Regions from separate parts of the Arthrobacter sp. QXT-31 genome, predicted to be linked through region 2. Evidence: riboswitches for the same ligand, from Rfam matches in the RefSeq annotation. Region 2 holds a riboswitch; each other region holds the start of a gene.
What was found. Region 2 has a riboswitch for cyclic di-AMP ahead of BWQ92_RS00980 (M23 family metallopeptidase). Riboswitches for the same ligand answer to the same signal wherever they lie in the genome.
Positions count from the first base shown of each region.

Region 1: it holds a riboswitch for cyclic di-AMP, as region 2 does, so the genes downstream of both, BWQ92_RS19220 (C40 family peptidase) here and BWQ92_RS00980 (M23 family metallopeptidase) in region 2, are expected to answer to the same signal.
Region 3: it holds a riboswitch for cyclic di-AMP, as region 2 does, so the genes downstream of both, BWQ92_RS10875 (LysM peptidoglycan-binding domain-containing protein) here and BWQ92_RS00980 (M23 family metallopeptidase) in region 2, are expected to answer to the same signal.
Region 4: it holds a riboswitch for cyclic di-AMP, as region 2 does, so the genes downstream of both, BWQ92_RS07010 (hypothetical protein) here and BWQ92_RS00980 (M23 family metallopeptidase) in region 2, are expected to answer to the same signal.

Region 1 is NZ_CP019304.1:4,226,328-4,229,188, forward strand. Features, by position in the region: gene BWQ92_RS19220 (C40 family peptidase) at 854-1,744, opposite strand; cyclic di-AMP (ydaO/yuaA leader) riboswitch at 1,748-1,917, opposite strand; gene BWQ92_RS19225 (DUF2269 domain-containing protein) at 2,299-2,814, opposite strand; gene BWQ92_RS19230 (hypothetical protein) at 2,822-2,861, opposite strand, start outside.
Region 2 is NZ_CP019304.1:196,825-199,685, forward strand. Features, by position in the region: gene BWQ92_RS00975 (DUF3093 domain-containing protein) at 215-712, opposite strand; cyclic di-AMP (ydaO/yuaA leader) riboswitch at 938-1,158, shown strand; gene BWQ92_RS00980 (M23 family metallopeptidase) at 1,163-1,987, shown strand; partial or broken gene BWQ92_RS00990 (cytochrome c oxidase assembly protein) at 2,655-2,861, opposite strand, start outside.
Region 3 is NZ_CP019304.1:2,400,187-2,403,047, forward strand. Features, by position in the region: gene BWQ92_RS10870 (NAD(P)(+) transhydrogenase (Re/Si-specific) subunit beta) at 1-541, shown strand, start outside; cyclic di-AMP (ydaO/yuaA leader) riboswitch at 720-881, shown strand; gene BWQ92_RS10875 (LysM peptidoglycan-binding domain-containing protein) at 887-1,828, shown strand; gene BWQ92_RS10880 (IS481 family transposase) at 2,088-2,861, shown strand, end outside.
Region 4 is NZ_CP019304.1:1,558,111-1,560,971, forward strand. Features, by position in the region: gene BWQ92_RS07005 (HAMP domain-containing sensor histidine kinase) at 1-1,337, shown strand, start outside; cyclic di-AMP (ydaO/yuaA leader) riboswitch at 1,442-1,595, shown strand; gene BWQ92_RS07010 (hypothetical protein) at 1,601-2,506, shown strand; gene BWQ92_RS07015 (glycosyltransferase) at 2,758-2,861, shown strand, end outside.

The DNA of each region.
Region 1 (2,861 bases), 1.0 Mb from region 2:
GCGCGCGGCTTCTGCAGGCTGATCACAGTGTGCTGCTTGGCGTCCCCAGCTTCTGTCAACCGCGCTTCAGGTTCCGCTGAATCCTCCGACGGGTGGTACCGCACGGAGATCTGATGATTCGCGCCACGCGACCGGAAAGAAGAGTCCAAGCCGAAGGGTCGGAGAGGTTGCGCACTGCGTCGGCGGAGGTGTCGAGCTGCAAAGGCACCGTTCGACGGCCCGCGAACAAGCCCGCCACCCAGTCCTGATTCATCGGCACCGAGCCCAGTCGATGGGTTGATCGAGTGCGACGTCCAAGCCGTCCTCGGCCACTTGCCATTGGGTCAACCACACGTCAGTTTCGTGCGGACCCCTAGCCGGCACGATGTCCTCTGCATCGACCACTTCGGGTTCCTTTCCCCTGACCGGCTCGTAGGAGAAGGCGAAATGCCCGTGATCACTCGAGGCGCAGGAATCGACGCGTCTGCTCCGCATACTCGTCGCCGAACATCGCGCGCTGCTTGGACCCGTCATGGAACCAGACTAGGGAACCCATTGCCGGGTCGCGAATGTCGCTTAGGGAAGCCAGCCAATCTGGTCTTGAGCGGACGCCGAAAGCCGGGACCGATCAGAGCCGCTGGGTTCGGCGGGGATACCTCCCCCCTGCCGAGTCTGGCGGCATTTGGGTTGATGCCGGCGGCGTCCTAAGACTCCGGCAATAAGACAATAAAACGTGCAGGCAGATAAGTGTCAGCCCAAGCGAATCGGTCACTGTCTCTCAGGTGTCAACCACCCGGTAGGGATCAAACCGCTCTTGGGGCACGACGGCGGCAGGTGCTGTTGCCCCTGCCGCCGTTTAATCTCGATTTGGCTCTTAGGCGTTTACCCGTACGAAGGTGGATCCTCCGAGCCAGGATGCCGGATGCACGATAGTTTCGTTGACGCCGTTCATGCCGCTGCTGATGGCCTGCCCGCCGCCGATGTAGATCCCGACATGTCCTGCGCGGATGATCAGGTCACCGGGCTGGGGGGTGGAAACCGGGGTCCCGTACTGGTGGAACTGCAGGGGCGCGAGGTCGCCCACCGACTTGCCGACGGACCGCAGGGCTTGCTCCACAAGGATGGTGCAGTCCTGGGTTGCTCCGAGCTGGGCCCGGGCCGAGGCCACGAGAGCGGCGCCCACCCCGCTGGCCGGAGCTGTAGAGGCGGCTGCTGCCGGTGCGGGCGATGAGGCCGGCTTGATGGATGCGGATGCAGTGTAGATGCCCATGCCGGCCGGCTTGGGTGCTGAGGGCACCGTCGGGGTCGCCTGAGGGGCAGCCGGGGGTGCCTGGGGCGCTTGGGTAGCCTGTCCGGCGCCGGGGATCCGAATCTGGTCACCGGGGTAGATCACGGAGGAAATAGACAGCCCGTTCGCTGACAGGACTGCGTTCAGGTCAACACCGTGGCGTGCCGAAATCGCCCCGAGGGTATCGCCCGATACAACGGTGTGCGTGGCGCCAACAGACGCAGCGGCTGCCTGGCCCTGCCCGGTCTGGGTCTGGGCGGTTGATGCAGTGCTTGTGCTGCCCGAGCCCTCCGGTGCGTAGGTGCCGGCTTGTGCCGGGGCGCCGATGCCAAATGCGAGGCCTGATGCTACGGCCGCGACAGCGGCGGGCCTGGCAATTGATGCAGCGTTGGACTTCAGGGAATGCGACAGTCCCTGCAAAGCGATGGACTGCGTCGGGGTGGCGCGGTGGCGCGCCGAAATGGACTTACGTGACATGGTATTTTGCCTCTCCCATGCCTGCGGGGTGAGCTGTCGGGTTCGGGTGGGAAGGTCACCCGGTCCATCTCCCCGTCGTTATACGGAGCGTCTGGACTTAACCCCAAGGCCTCGAATGATCACGGCCGGTAAAAAGGTGGTTCCCCCGTCCCCGCCATCGGAAATTGCGAACGGATCCCGGTCAGCGGCAGGGCTCGGCATTCTGCCCGGGAATGCCCCGATTAAACCAAGGCACCGATAGAGGCTACCCCACATGCCGGTGAAAAGTCACATTTAGGTAACGGTCCGCGTCGTTCGGCGACTTCACCTCATCAAGGGCTTCAGCGCGGGGGTCGCGGAGGCATGCATTACTGTCAGGGCCAGCAAGCCGGCATAGGCAATGTGCCTCGTGTTTCGGTGAAGGCAGGGGAGCTGCTGTCGTTGGTGCGCATTCGGCCGTACCTGTTGATTCCCGCGGGGCGTAGGAAGGCAAGGTGGTCAATCGCAGATTATCGAAGGGCCGCAGGTTACCGGCCCTCCGCGGGGGAGGATCGGCTCTGCCGAATCGCAGGCTGTTACGACACGGTCTGCTTGCGCTGCTCCAGTCGTTTTCGCTGGCCGTACCGGGTCATGCCCCGGGGCTTGTAGATGGCCAGGACAGTTGTCAGAAGCAGCACCACTAGGCCCCCGCCGGTGTGCAGCAGGGCAGAGGGAGAGTCCATGCCGGACATCGCCGGATCTTGTGCGATGCCTGCGACTGTGCTGATCGTCTGGACGTACAGCACCAGCACAACCGTCGCGATGAGGGTGAGGACGAGCTTGAAGAGCACCCAGTAGTGCCGGAACAGTCCCCAGACGGTTCCCACCGCCAGAACGAGGCCGGTCAGCAGGGACGCGAAGGCCAGCGGAACGAGGAGGGACCACACGGCCGCCTGCAGGGCCAACCAGAGGACGCGTCCCAACTGGGCGTCAGAGCTGGCCAGGACTGCAATGTCGAGGACGACGAAGACTGCAACCGCTCCGGCCCAGCCCACTGATGACATGACATGCAGGGTCAGCAGCACTTTCCGGGTCGCGGATGTCAGAATCATCGGAGGCTCACATCTGGCCGCCGTCGCGGTGGATCGCGGGCGGGTCA
Region 2 (2,861 bases):
TCCCCAATCAGCTCACTGACCCGGGCACCGAGCATATGCACCCCAACGATCGGGCCCTCCTTCTGCCGAATTAGTTTGCTGAAGCCCGCCGTTTGCAGCATCTGGCTCTTAGGGTTCCCGGCCGCCAGCCTTTCGGCTTCGGTGTAGTCAGAAAGCTGCAGGACAGCGGGCTGGTAATACACAAGCCATACGGGGACGTCGAGCTAACCCAGGGCTAGTGCCGCCGCTGGGCTGACAGGGCAATGATCAGTTGGTCCGGGTGCCGGGTGGACGCCAGCCAGTACGGGGTCCGGTCGGAGGGATCGGTTATCTGGATCCGGACCACCGGATCCACCCAGCCACGGATGCACAGAAACGCCAGGCCATTGAGTCGGGTGCCGCGTTCGGCCGTCGCTTCGGCGCGGCGGAACGCCGTCGTGGTGCCGACGAAGCTACGTTCGATAGTGGCCCGGCCCACACGCAGCGTTGAACCGGTCACCTGGATTGTCGGGGTAGTGCGGACCAGCACTACTGAAATGATGGCGAACAGCACAATGGCTCCGGTGATCCCGGCCGTGATGCTGATGGGCGCAAGAATCAGGATTCCGGCGCTCGATAAGCCCGCGGAGACTAGCCAGATCCAGAAGTTCGGCCAAACCTTTTCGGTGTAAAGAACGATGGCGTCACCGGGGGGACTCGTTGGGGTAGGCGCAACTCCGCTGGATTCAAGCATGGGACAAGCTTTCCACTTTTCCTGGACTACTTCGTCTTGGCGACGGCGGTGGCGCCCCGTGCTGTCTGTAACAGGTTACAACCCGCCCCGTCCTACCGCGGCCCACCCGAGCGCAGGGGCGGTGGGGCGGAAGATGACGGGTTATTACATCACAGTTTCGTTAGATATAGTTTGACCCAAGCATCGATACCAAAGCGTTACCTGATCCGGAGCCGAGCTCTGCCAGCGGATCAGGTGCACGAGTCACCAACTGGCAGAGGCGGAGGAACCACAACCGGCAGTCGCAGGACTGCCTTGGGGTGAAGTCCGTCAGCAGCAAGCCCTCTCTCAGCTAAGGATCCTCACGGGACACCTCTGCGCCAAAGTGCTTGTTACGGCGGACCGGGTCTTTGAACTCTCTGACCCGAACCCGACAGCTAACTTCGCAGGCTTCCCAGAGAGGAATAAGGCTTGGCCACGCAATACCCCAAGGGCCGCCGGCGCGCGACAGGCCCCGCTTCGGCGCCCAGTGCGCGCGGGGCGTTTACCGCCGGCAGGCCCCGGGATCCGCAGCGCGAAGCACGCCGTCGCCGGGGACCCTTCCGCCAGATTACTGATTTCGCCGCAGCCAGCGGCATGGGCCAGAAGGCCGGCATCGCTTTCGCAGCCACGGGCCTGGTACTGGCCATGACCGTTCCGGCGACCGGCCCGGTGATAACCTCGCAGCAAACCGGCCAGGCCGCGTCCGCGCTTTCCGCCGCCGCACAGCCTGAGATTTCCGCGACGGCGGGAGCCCGGATCGAGTTCAGCCGCTCCCAGGTGGCCACCAAGGCAGACCCAGACGGCAAGCTGAAACAGCTACTCAGCGCCCAGTCGGCCGGTGCCATCACCAGCGCAGCCTCCGCTGGAACTCTTGGCGCCCCGCTCGCTACGATGACCACGGTTTCGCCCTTCGGGTACCGGGTCAGTCCCATCACGGGCGGTTCAGGGGACTTCCATCGGGGACAGGACCTCGTGGCGCAGTGCAGCACTTCCGTCCTGGCCGCTGCCGCAGGCACCGTCACCTTCGCAGGTTGGCACCCGTACGGCGGAGGGAACCGCGTGGTCGTGGATCACGGCAATGGCCTGAAAACCACCTACAATCACCTGTCTTCCTTCAACGTGAGCCAGGGGCAGAAAGTGTCCCGGGGGGACGTTGTGGCCTTCAGCGGAACCACGGGCGCCTCCACCGGCTGCCACCTCCACTTCGAGGTTGAAGTAAACGGTGAAGTTGTCGACCCGAACGGCTGGCTCTAAAGTCACTGATGGCGAGCTCTCACATTGTTGTGACATGCCGTGTCCTGGATGTGACAATTGGTTCGAAACCCTGGTGCTGTAGCGCCATGGAGGGCCCGGACGGGACTTCCGCACTTAGCGCTGCCGAGAGATCGTCCTCCGCACTCGTCGCCTACCTGGCCTTGGAAGGCACCGACGCCTGGATGCGCCGGCACCAGGACCTCAGCAGCACCGGAAAACCCACGGCGTTGCCACCACGGCGGTTGGCCCTGCTCATCGCCAATCGGCATCGGATTGCACAACCTCGGCGAAGGCCTGGCCATCGGCTCCGCGTACGCTGTGGGATCCCTGGCGCTCGGGGCCACGCTGATTGTCGGTTTCGCCATCCCACAACACCACCGAAGGACTGGCCATCGTCACACCGCTGGCCAAGGAACCCGCTCGCCTGGGTGGCTCGCGGACGGTCGGCGAGGAAATCCCAAAGGGCGGCATCGTCATCGTATATTTTCCGCGCAGCGGGGGTGGGCTGCAGGACCCTTCAGCAATTGTCGCGGCAACGGTTGTTGCACCCTCGTTCGATGTGGCTGATGACCTTTCATCGGTTCACGCTAACATCGGGAGTGCCGGGGCCTCCGAGTAGATGGGCAAGCGGGGACTGATGCGCTGGCCGCGACACACGAGGATCCCACTACCTCTCAAGGCGCCCCTGGGCCATACTTGCGAGGTAGTCGTTGTATGTGTCGAGCTCTGCATCCTCGACGCGTTGTCGTTGCTTCGAGGTGCGCATCTCCCGGGTGCGCCAGCGGGAAAGGCAGACGATGAGTACCACGAATAGCGGTAGTTCTGCATAGGTCCATACCAGGGCCCCGGCGATCGCCTGATCGAGGATCGGATC
Region 3 (2,861 bases), 2.2 Mb from region 2:
GAGCGACCGTCCGGTCCGCTCGTCCAGCCCGGAGGACGTGGCGGTGCTGCTGGGCTACGCGCAGCGCGTAATTATCGTTCCCGGGTACGGGCTGGCCGTGGCGCAGGGGCAGCACACCGCGGCGGAGCTGGCACAGGCCCTGGAATCCCGCGGAATCCGGGTGGACTTCGCCATCCATCCGGTCGCGGGGCGCATGCCAGGGCACATGAACGTGCTGCTTGCCGAGGCCAATGTGCCGTACGAATCGCTCAAGGAAATGGGCGAGATCAACTCTGAGTTCCGCACCGCCGACGTCGCGCTGGTGGTGGGCGCGAACGACGTCGTGAACCCGGCGGCCAAGACCACCGCCGGTTCGCCGATCTACGGGATGCCGATCCTTGAAGTGGCGGACGCCCGGCAGGTGGTGTTCCTGAAGCGGTCCATGCGGCCCGGGTTCGCCGGAATCGAGAACGATCTCATGTACGAGCCGCAGACCACGCTGCTGTTCGGCGACGCCAAGGAATCCCTGACAAAGGTGTTGGGCGCGGTAAAGGCCCTGTAGGGTGGGACCTTCGGGACCGCCAGCCCTTCTCGGCGCCCTTTCCGTCAGCGTTCCTTCCCGCCTCGCCGTTACCGAAATGTGACATTTGATGCCCACGTGCGATAGCCTCGGCGGGTGCCTTGGTTCCGCTCAGGGCATTCCCGGGCAGAATGCCGAGCCCTGCCGCTGACCGGGATCCGTTCGCAATGACCCGAAGGCAGGGACGGGGGAACCACGTTAGTACCGGCCTTGCCAGCAAGGCCTAGGGGTTAAGTCCAGACGCTCCGCGCAGCGGGCAATCAGGACCGGGTGACTCCCATCCGAACCCGACAGCTAACCCCGCAGGCATGGGAGAGGCCCATCACCATGTCACGTAAGTCATTCGCGCGCCATCGCGCCACCCCCACGACGTCCATCGCTCTGCAGGGGCTGTCGTATTCCCTCAAGTCCAACGCCGCGACGGTTGCCAAGCCCGCCGCCGCAGCCGCCGTCGCTTCCGGTCTCCTGTTCGGTGCCGGCGCGCCCGCCCACGCTGGTGCCTACGCGCCCGACGCGTCTGGTACTGCCGCTACGCAAGCCGCCACAGGTGCCGCCGGTGCGGTCCAGTCCGCTGCCGGCCAGGCGCTGGCTGCGCCCGCCACGCCTGCAGCCCCCGCCCCGGCAACCGGCGGTTCTGCTGTTGCCGGCGCATCCCACACCGTGGTGGCCGGCGACACCCTCGGTGACATCGCGGCACGCCACGGGGTCAGCCTGGATGCACTCCTCGCGGAGAACGGCCTGTCTCTGGCATCAATCATTTACCCCGGTGACCAGATCCTGATCCCGGGACCGGGCGCTGCTGCAGCACCTGCCGTGCCCGAGGTTCCCGTGGCCCCTGCTGTCCCTGAGGCTCCTGCCCCGGCGGCTCCCGCACCTGCGGCAACCGAGCCCTCCGGCATGGGCATCTACACCGCCTCCGCATCCATAACGCCGGCGGCCGCGCCCCAGACGGCCAGCGGTGTGGGCGCAGCGATCGTGGCTTCCGCCCAGTCGCAGCTCGGTGCCACCCAGGACTGCACCATCCTGGTGGAGCAGGCGCTCCGTTCCATCGGCAAGTCCGTCGGTGACCTCGCGCCCACGCAGTTCTACCAGTACGGCACTCCGGTCTCCTCCCCGCAGCCCGGCGACCTGATGATCAGTGGTGGCCACGTCGGCGTCTACATCGGCGACGGCCAGGCAATCAGCAGCGGCATGAACGGTGTCAACGAAACCATCGTGCACCCGGCCTCCTGGCTCACCGGCTCCACCTACGTGCGGGTGAACGCCTAACAGCGCGGATGTCCGCCCGGCCGGGCGGCAACCGGATACGGCAGCGGCGGATGCTTTGGCATCCGCCGCTGCTGCGTTTAACGGTCGTCGCCGCAGGCTCTGACGGGCGGCCGGGCGGTGCGGTCAGGCTGGCTGACGGGGCTAACTAGCTGTATTGACCACGGACGTTAGTGACGCTCGGCGTGGTTCGGTGACATGAAGAAGACCTCCGGGTGGAGTGGGGCTTGTCTAGAGTCCAATTCCACGCACGGAGGTCTTCATGTCCCACCCTAACGCTCTTCTGACGCCCCGTGGCCGGCTGCAGCTCGCGCAGTGTGTCGTTGACCAATGTTGGAGTCTGCGCCGGGCCGCGGAACGGTTCCAGGTCTCGGTCCCGACCGCTGCGCGCTGGGCTGAGCGCTACCGCGAGCATGGACCGGAAGCAATGGAGGACCGCTCCAGCCGCCCGCACTCTTCGCCTCGGCGGACTGCCACGCGTACCGAGCGGCGGATCATCGCCCTCCGTGTGAACCGCCGGTGGGGCCCTGCCAGGATCGGTTATCTGCTGGGCATCCACCCCTCCACCGTCCATCGTGTGCTGTCCCGCTACCGGCTCGCGAAACTGGCCTGGCTCGATCGCGGCACCGGCAGGGTGATCCGCCGCTACGAACACGACAAGCCCGGGGACCTGGTCCACGTCGACATCAAAAAGCTCGGCCGTATCCCCAATGGCGGCGGACACCGGGTCCTGGGCAGGACCGCCGGGTGGAAGAACAAGACCGGCACCACGGCCAACCGCCGGCCCGGCTATCACTACCTCCACAACGCCGTCGATGACCACTCACGTCTTGCCTACAGCGAGATCCTCACCGACGAGAAAAAGGAAACAGCAGCAGCCTTCTGGTCCCGGGCCAATGCCTGGTTCAACGCCCACGGAATCACCGTCCAGCGCGTCCTGACCGATAACGGGAACTGCTACCGGTCCCGCGCTTTCGCTGAAGCCCTGGGCCCGGACATCAAGCACAAACGCACCCGCCCCTACCGGCCACAAACC
Region 4 (2,861 bases), 1.4 Mb from region 2:
GGATCGCCAACGGCACCGTCAGCGGCAGCGGATTCATCGCCACAGATTCCACCCGAGCGTCGCTGTCCGCTGCAGACAACCAGACCCTTCTGAATCTCCGCCGCGACGGCGTGCCGGTCGAACGCACTCTGTCCTCGGGCACATACCGCCTGGTGGCCGCCCAGACTCCCTACGGCGACGTCATGGTGACCGGGCTCCCGCTGGCAGACAAGCAGAACACGCTGACCTCGCTGGTCTGGACCATCACCATCGTGTCGCTGGGCGGCCTCGTACTGATCGGCCTGGCCGGGACCGTGCTCATCCGGCGCACCATGAAGCCGCTGGAGCAACTCTCCGAGGTGGCCACCCAGGTTTCCCGCCTGCCGCTGGACGCCGGTGAGGTGGCACTCGCTGTCCGCGTTCCGCCGTCGAACGCCCATCCCGGAACCGAAGTGGGCAGCGTGGGGCATGCCCTGAACCTGATGCTGGACAACGTCTCCAGCGCGCTGGAGGCGCGGCAGGAAAGCGAGATGAAGGTGCGGCAGTTCGTGGCGGACGCCTCCCACGAGCTCCGCACACCGCTCACGGCCATCCGCGGCTACACGGAGCTGATGCGCATGACGGAAAACTTCACCCCGGACGGCCAGCGTTCGCTTGCCCGCGTGCAGAGCCAGTCGGAACGCATGACCGCCCTGGTGGAGGACCTCCTGCTGCTGGCCCGCCTCGATGAAGGCCAGCCGCTCAAACTCGGCGACGTGGACCTCACGCAGCTCGTGATTGAGACCGTCAGCGACGAAAAAGTCATGGCACCGGACCGGGCGTGGCATCTCGAACTTCCGGCGGAACCCATATCGGTCCGGGGCGACGCCTCACAGCTCCACCAGGTGCTGGTCAACCTGCTCTCCAACGCACGCAAGCACACCCCGCCCGGCACCACGGTGACCACCGGCGTGATGCGGTCAGCCGACGGCTCTGCTGTGATTTCAGTCACGGATGACGGCGCTGGCATCCCGCCCGAATTCGTGGATCGGGTCTTCGCGCGCTTCGCCCGCGCAGACGCATCACGTGCGACACCGGGGCAGCCGGTCCTGGCTCCGGCATGGGCGACGGCGAGCCGTTCCGGCGCCGGCGCCGCCAGCGCGGGAACACCCCTGCATGCCCCGGATTCACAGGGAAAACCGGATGTCCTGCAGGGTGAAGCGGGCATGGCCTCGGCCGAGGGAACCAGCGGCCTGGGCCTGTCCATCGTGCAGTCCATCGTCGAGGCCCACGGCGGAACGGTGGAGGTGACATCCCGGCCAGGGCGGACCGAATTCGCTGTCCGACTGCCCGCGCAAGGCGCCGCGCCGGCGTCGTGATGTCCGTTATCTAAATGTGACTTAATCAAAAGGCTCCTGTACGGTCGATAGAGTGCGGCCGCCACTTGAGCCGCATGTCCGGATTGACGCCCAGCTCTGCCGCTTCCCGGATTCCGCTATTTCAGGCAGAGGCGGGGGAACCAGAGTCCCGGGCTTTCCGCATCAGCCCTTGGGGTGAAGCCGACACGTGTAGTTTCCGTGCGGCCGGATGACCTCATCCGAACCCGACAGCTAACTCCGCAGGTGTTGAGAGGCAATCCACCATGTCTGAATTTAAGGATCAGGCGCGCCCTGAACGCGCCTCGCACGAGTCTGACCGCACGACGTCACGCCCCGCCAATTCCCGGCACCGCGCGGAACCGGCCCGTCCCACCACTGCATTCGGCCGCTTCGCCGCAAGCCTTCCGTCCTTCGGGCGCCGGGCTGCCGTCCTGACCACTGCCGCCGCCGTGCTCGTGGGCGTCGGCGCCGCAGGGCAGGCGGCTGACCAGGTAACGCCCACCGCCGCCGGGACGTCTGCCACCGCCGACGCCGGCCAGACGCTGAGCTTCGACAAGACGCTCATCTCCGCCCTGCCGGCCCCGTCCGCGGCGTCCGTCACGCCGCAGTCCGCCCCCAAGGCCACCGAGGCTACGAAGGCTGCCGCCGCTAAGGCTGCTGCCGCCAAGGCTGCCGCTGCTAAGACTGCCGCGGCGAAGGCCGCTGCCGCCAAGACGGCCGCCGCCAGGAATGCCGCTGCCGCCAAGGCTGCTGCTGCCCAGGCTGCTGCTGCCCAGGCAAAGGCCGCCGCTGCCAAGGCTGCTGCCGCCAAAGCTGCCGCCGCCAAGGCGAAGGCCAAGGCTGCTGCCCCTGCTGCCGTGAATGATCCCGCCGGTGCGCAGGCCTACGCCGCCAGCAAGCTCGGCTCCTACGGCTGGTCCGCGGACCAGATGCAGTGCCTGAAGCGGCTCTGGACCAAGGAATCGGAATGGCGCACCACGGCCACCAACCCCAGCAGTGGCGCCTATGGCATCGTGCAGTCGCTGCCTGCCGAGAAGATGGCGAGCTCCGGCGCGGACTACCGCACCAACTACCGCACCCAGATCAACTGGGGACTTGGCTACATCAAGGAGCGCTACGGCTCCCCGTGCGGTGCGCTGAACTTCCACCTCGCCAACAACTGGTACTGACCGGTTCCCGCGGCCAGCCCGGCTGACGGCGAACAATTCTGCACCGCTTTAGGGTGACCGGCATGGTTGCCCAGGGCCCCGGATCCGCCAGGATCCGGGGCCCTTTTGCGCTGTCTTCGGCTCCCCCGCGGCCGGCAAAGCGGTGCAGAACTGCGGCCGCCCTCGTGCAGGGAATCGTGCAGGAACTCTTCCACAGCCCCTGCACAGCTTCGCCCTAAAGCCCTCATAACAGCGGCCTCCACTGTTGATGCATGACCATCACCGACCAGGCCTACGGAACCCAGCCCCACCCGCGGCGGCAGCCCATCGACACCTCCAGCGCGGCACCGGTCCTGGACGTGACCATACCGGTCTA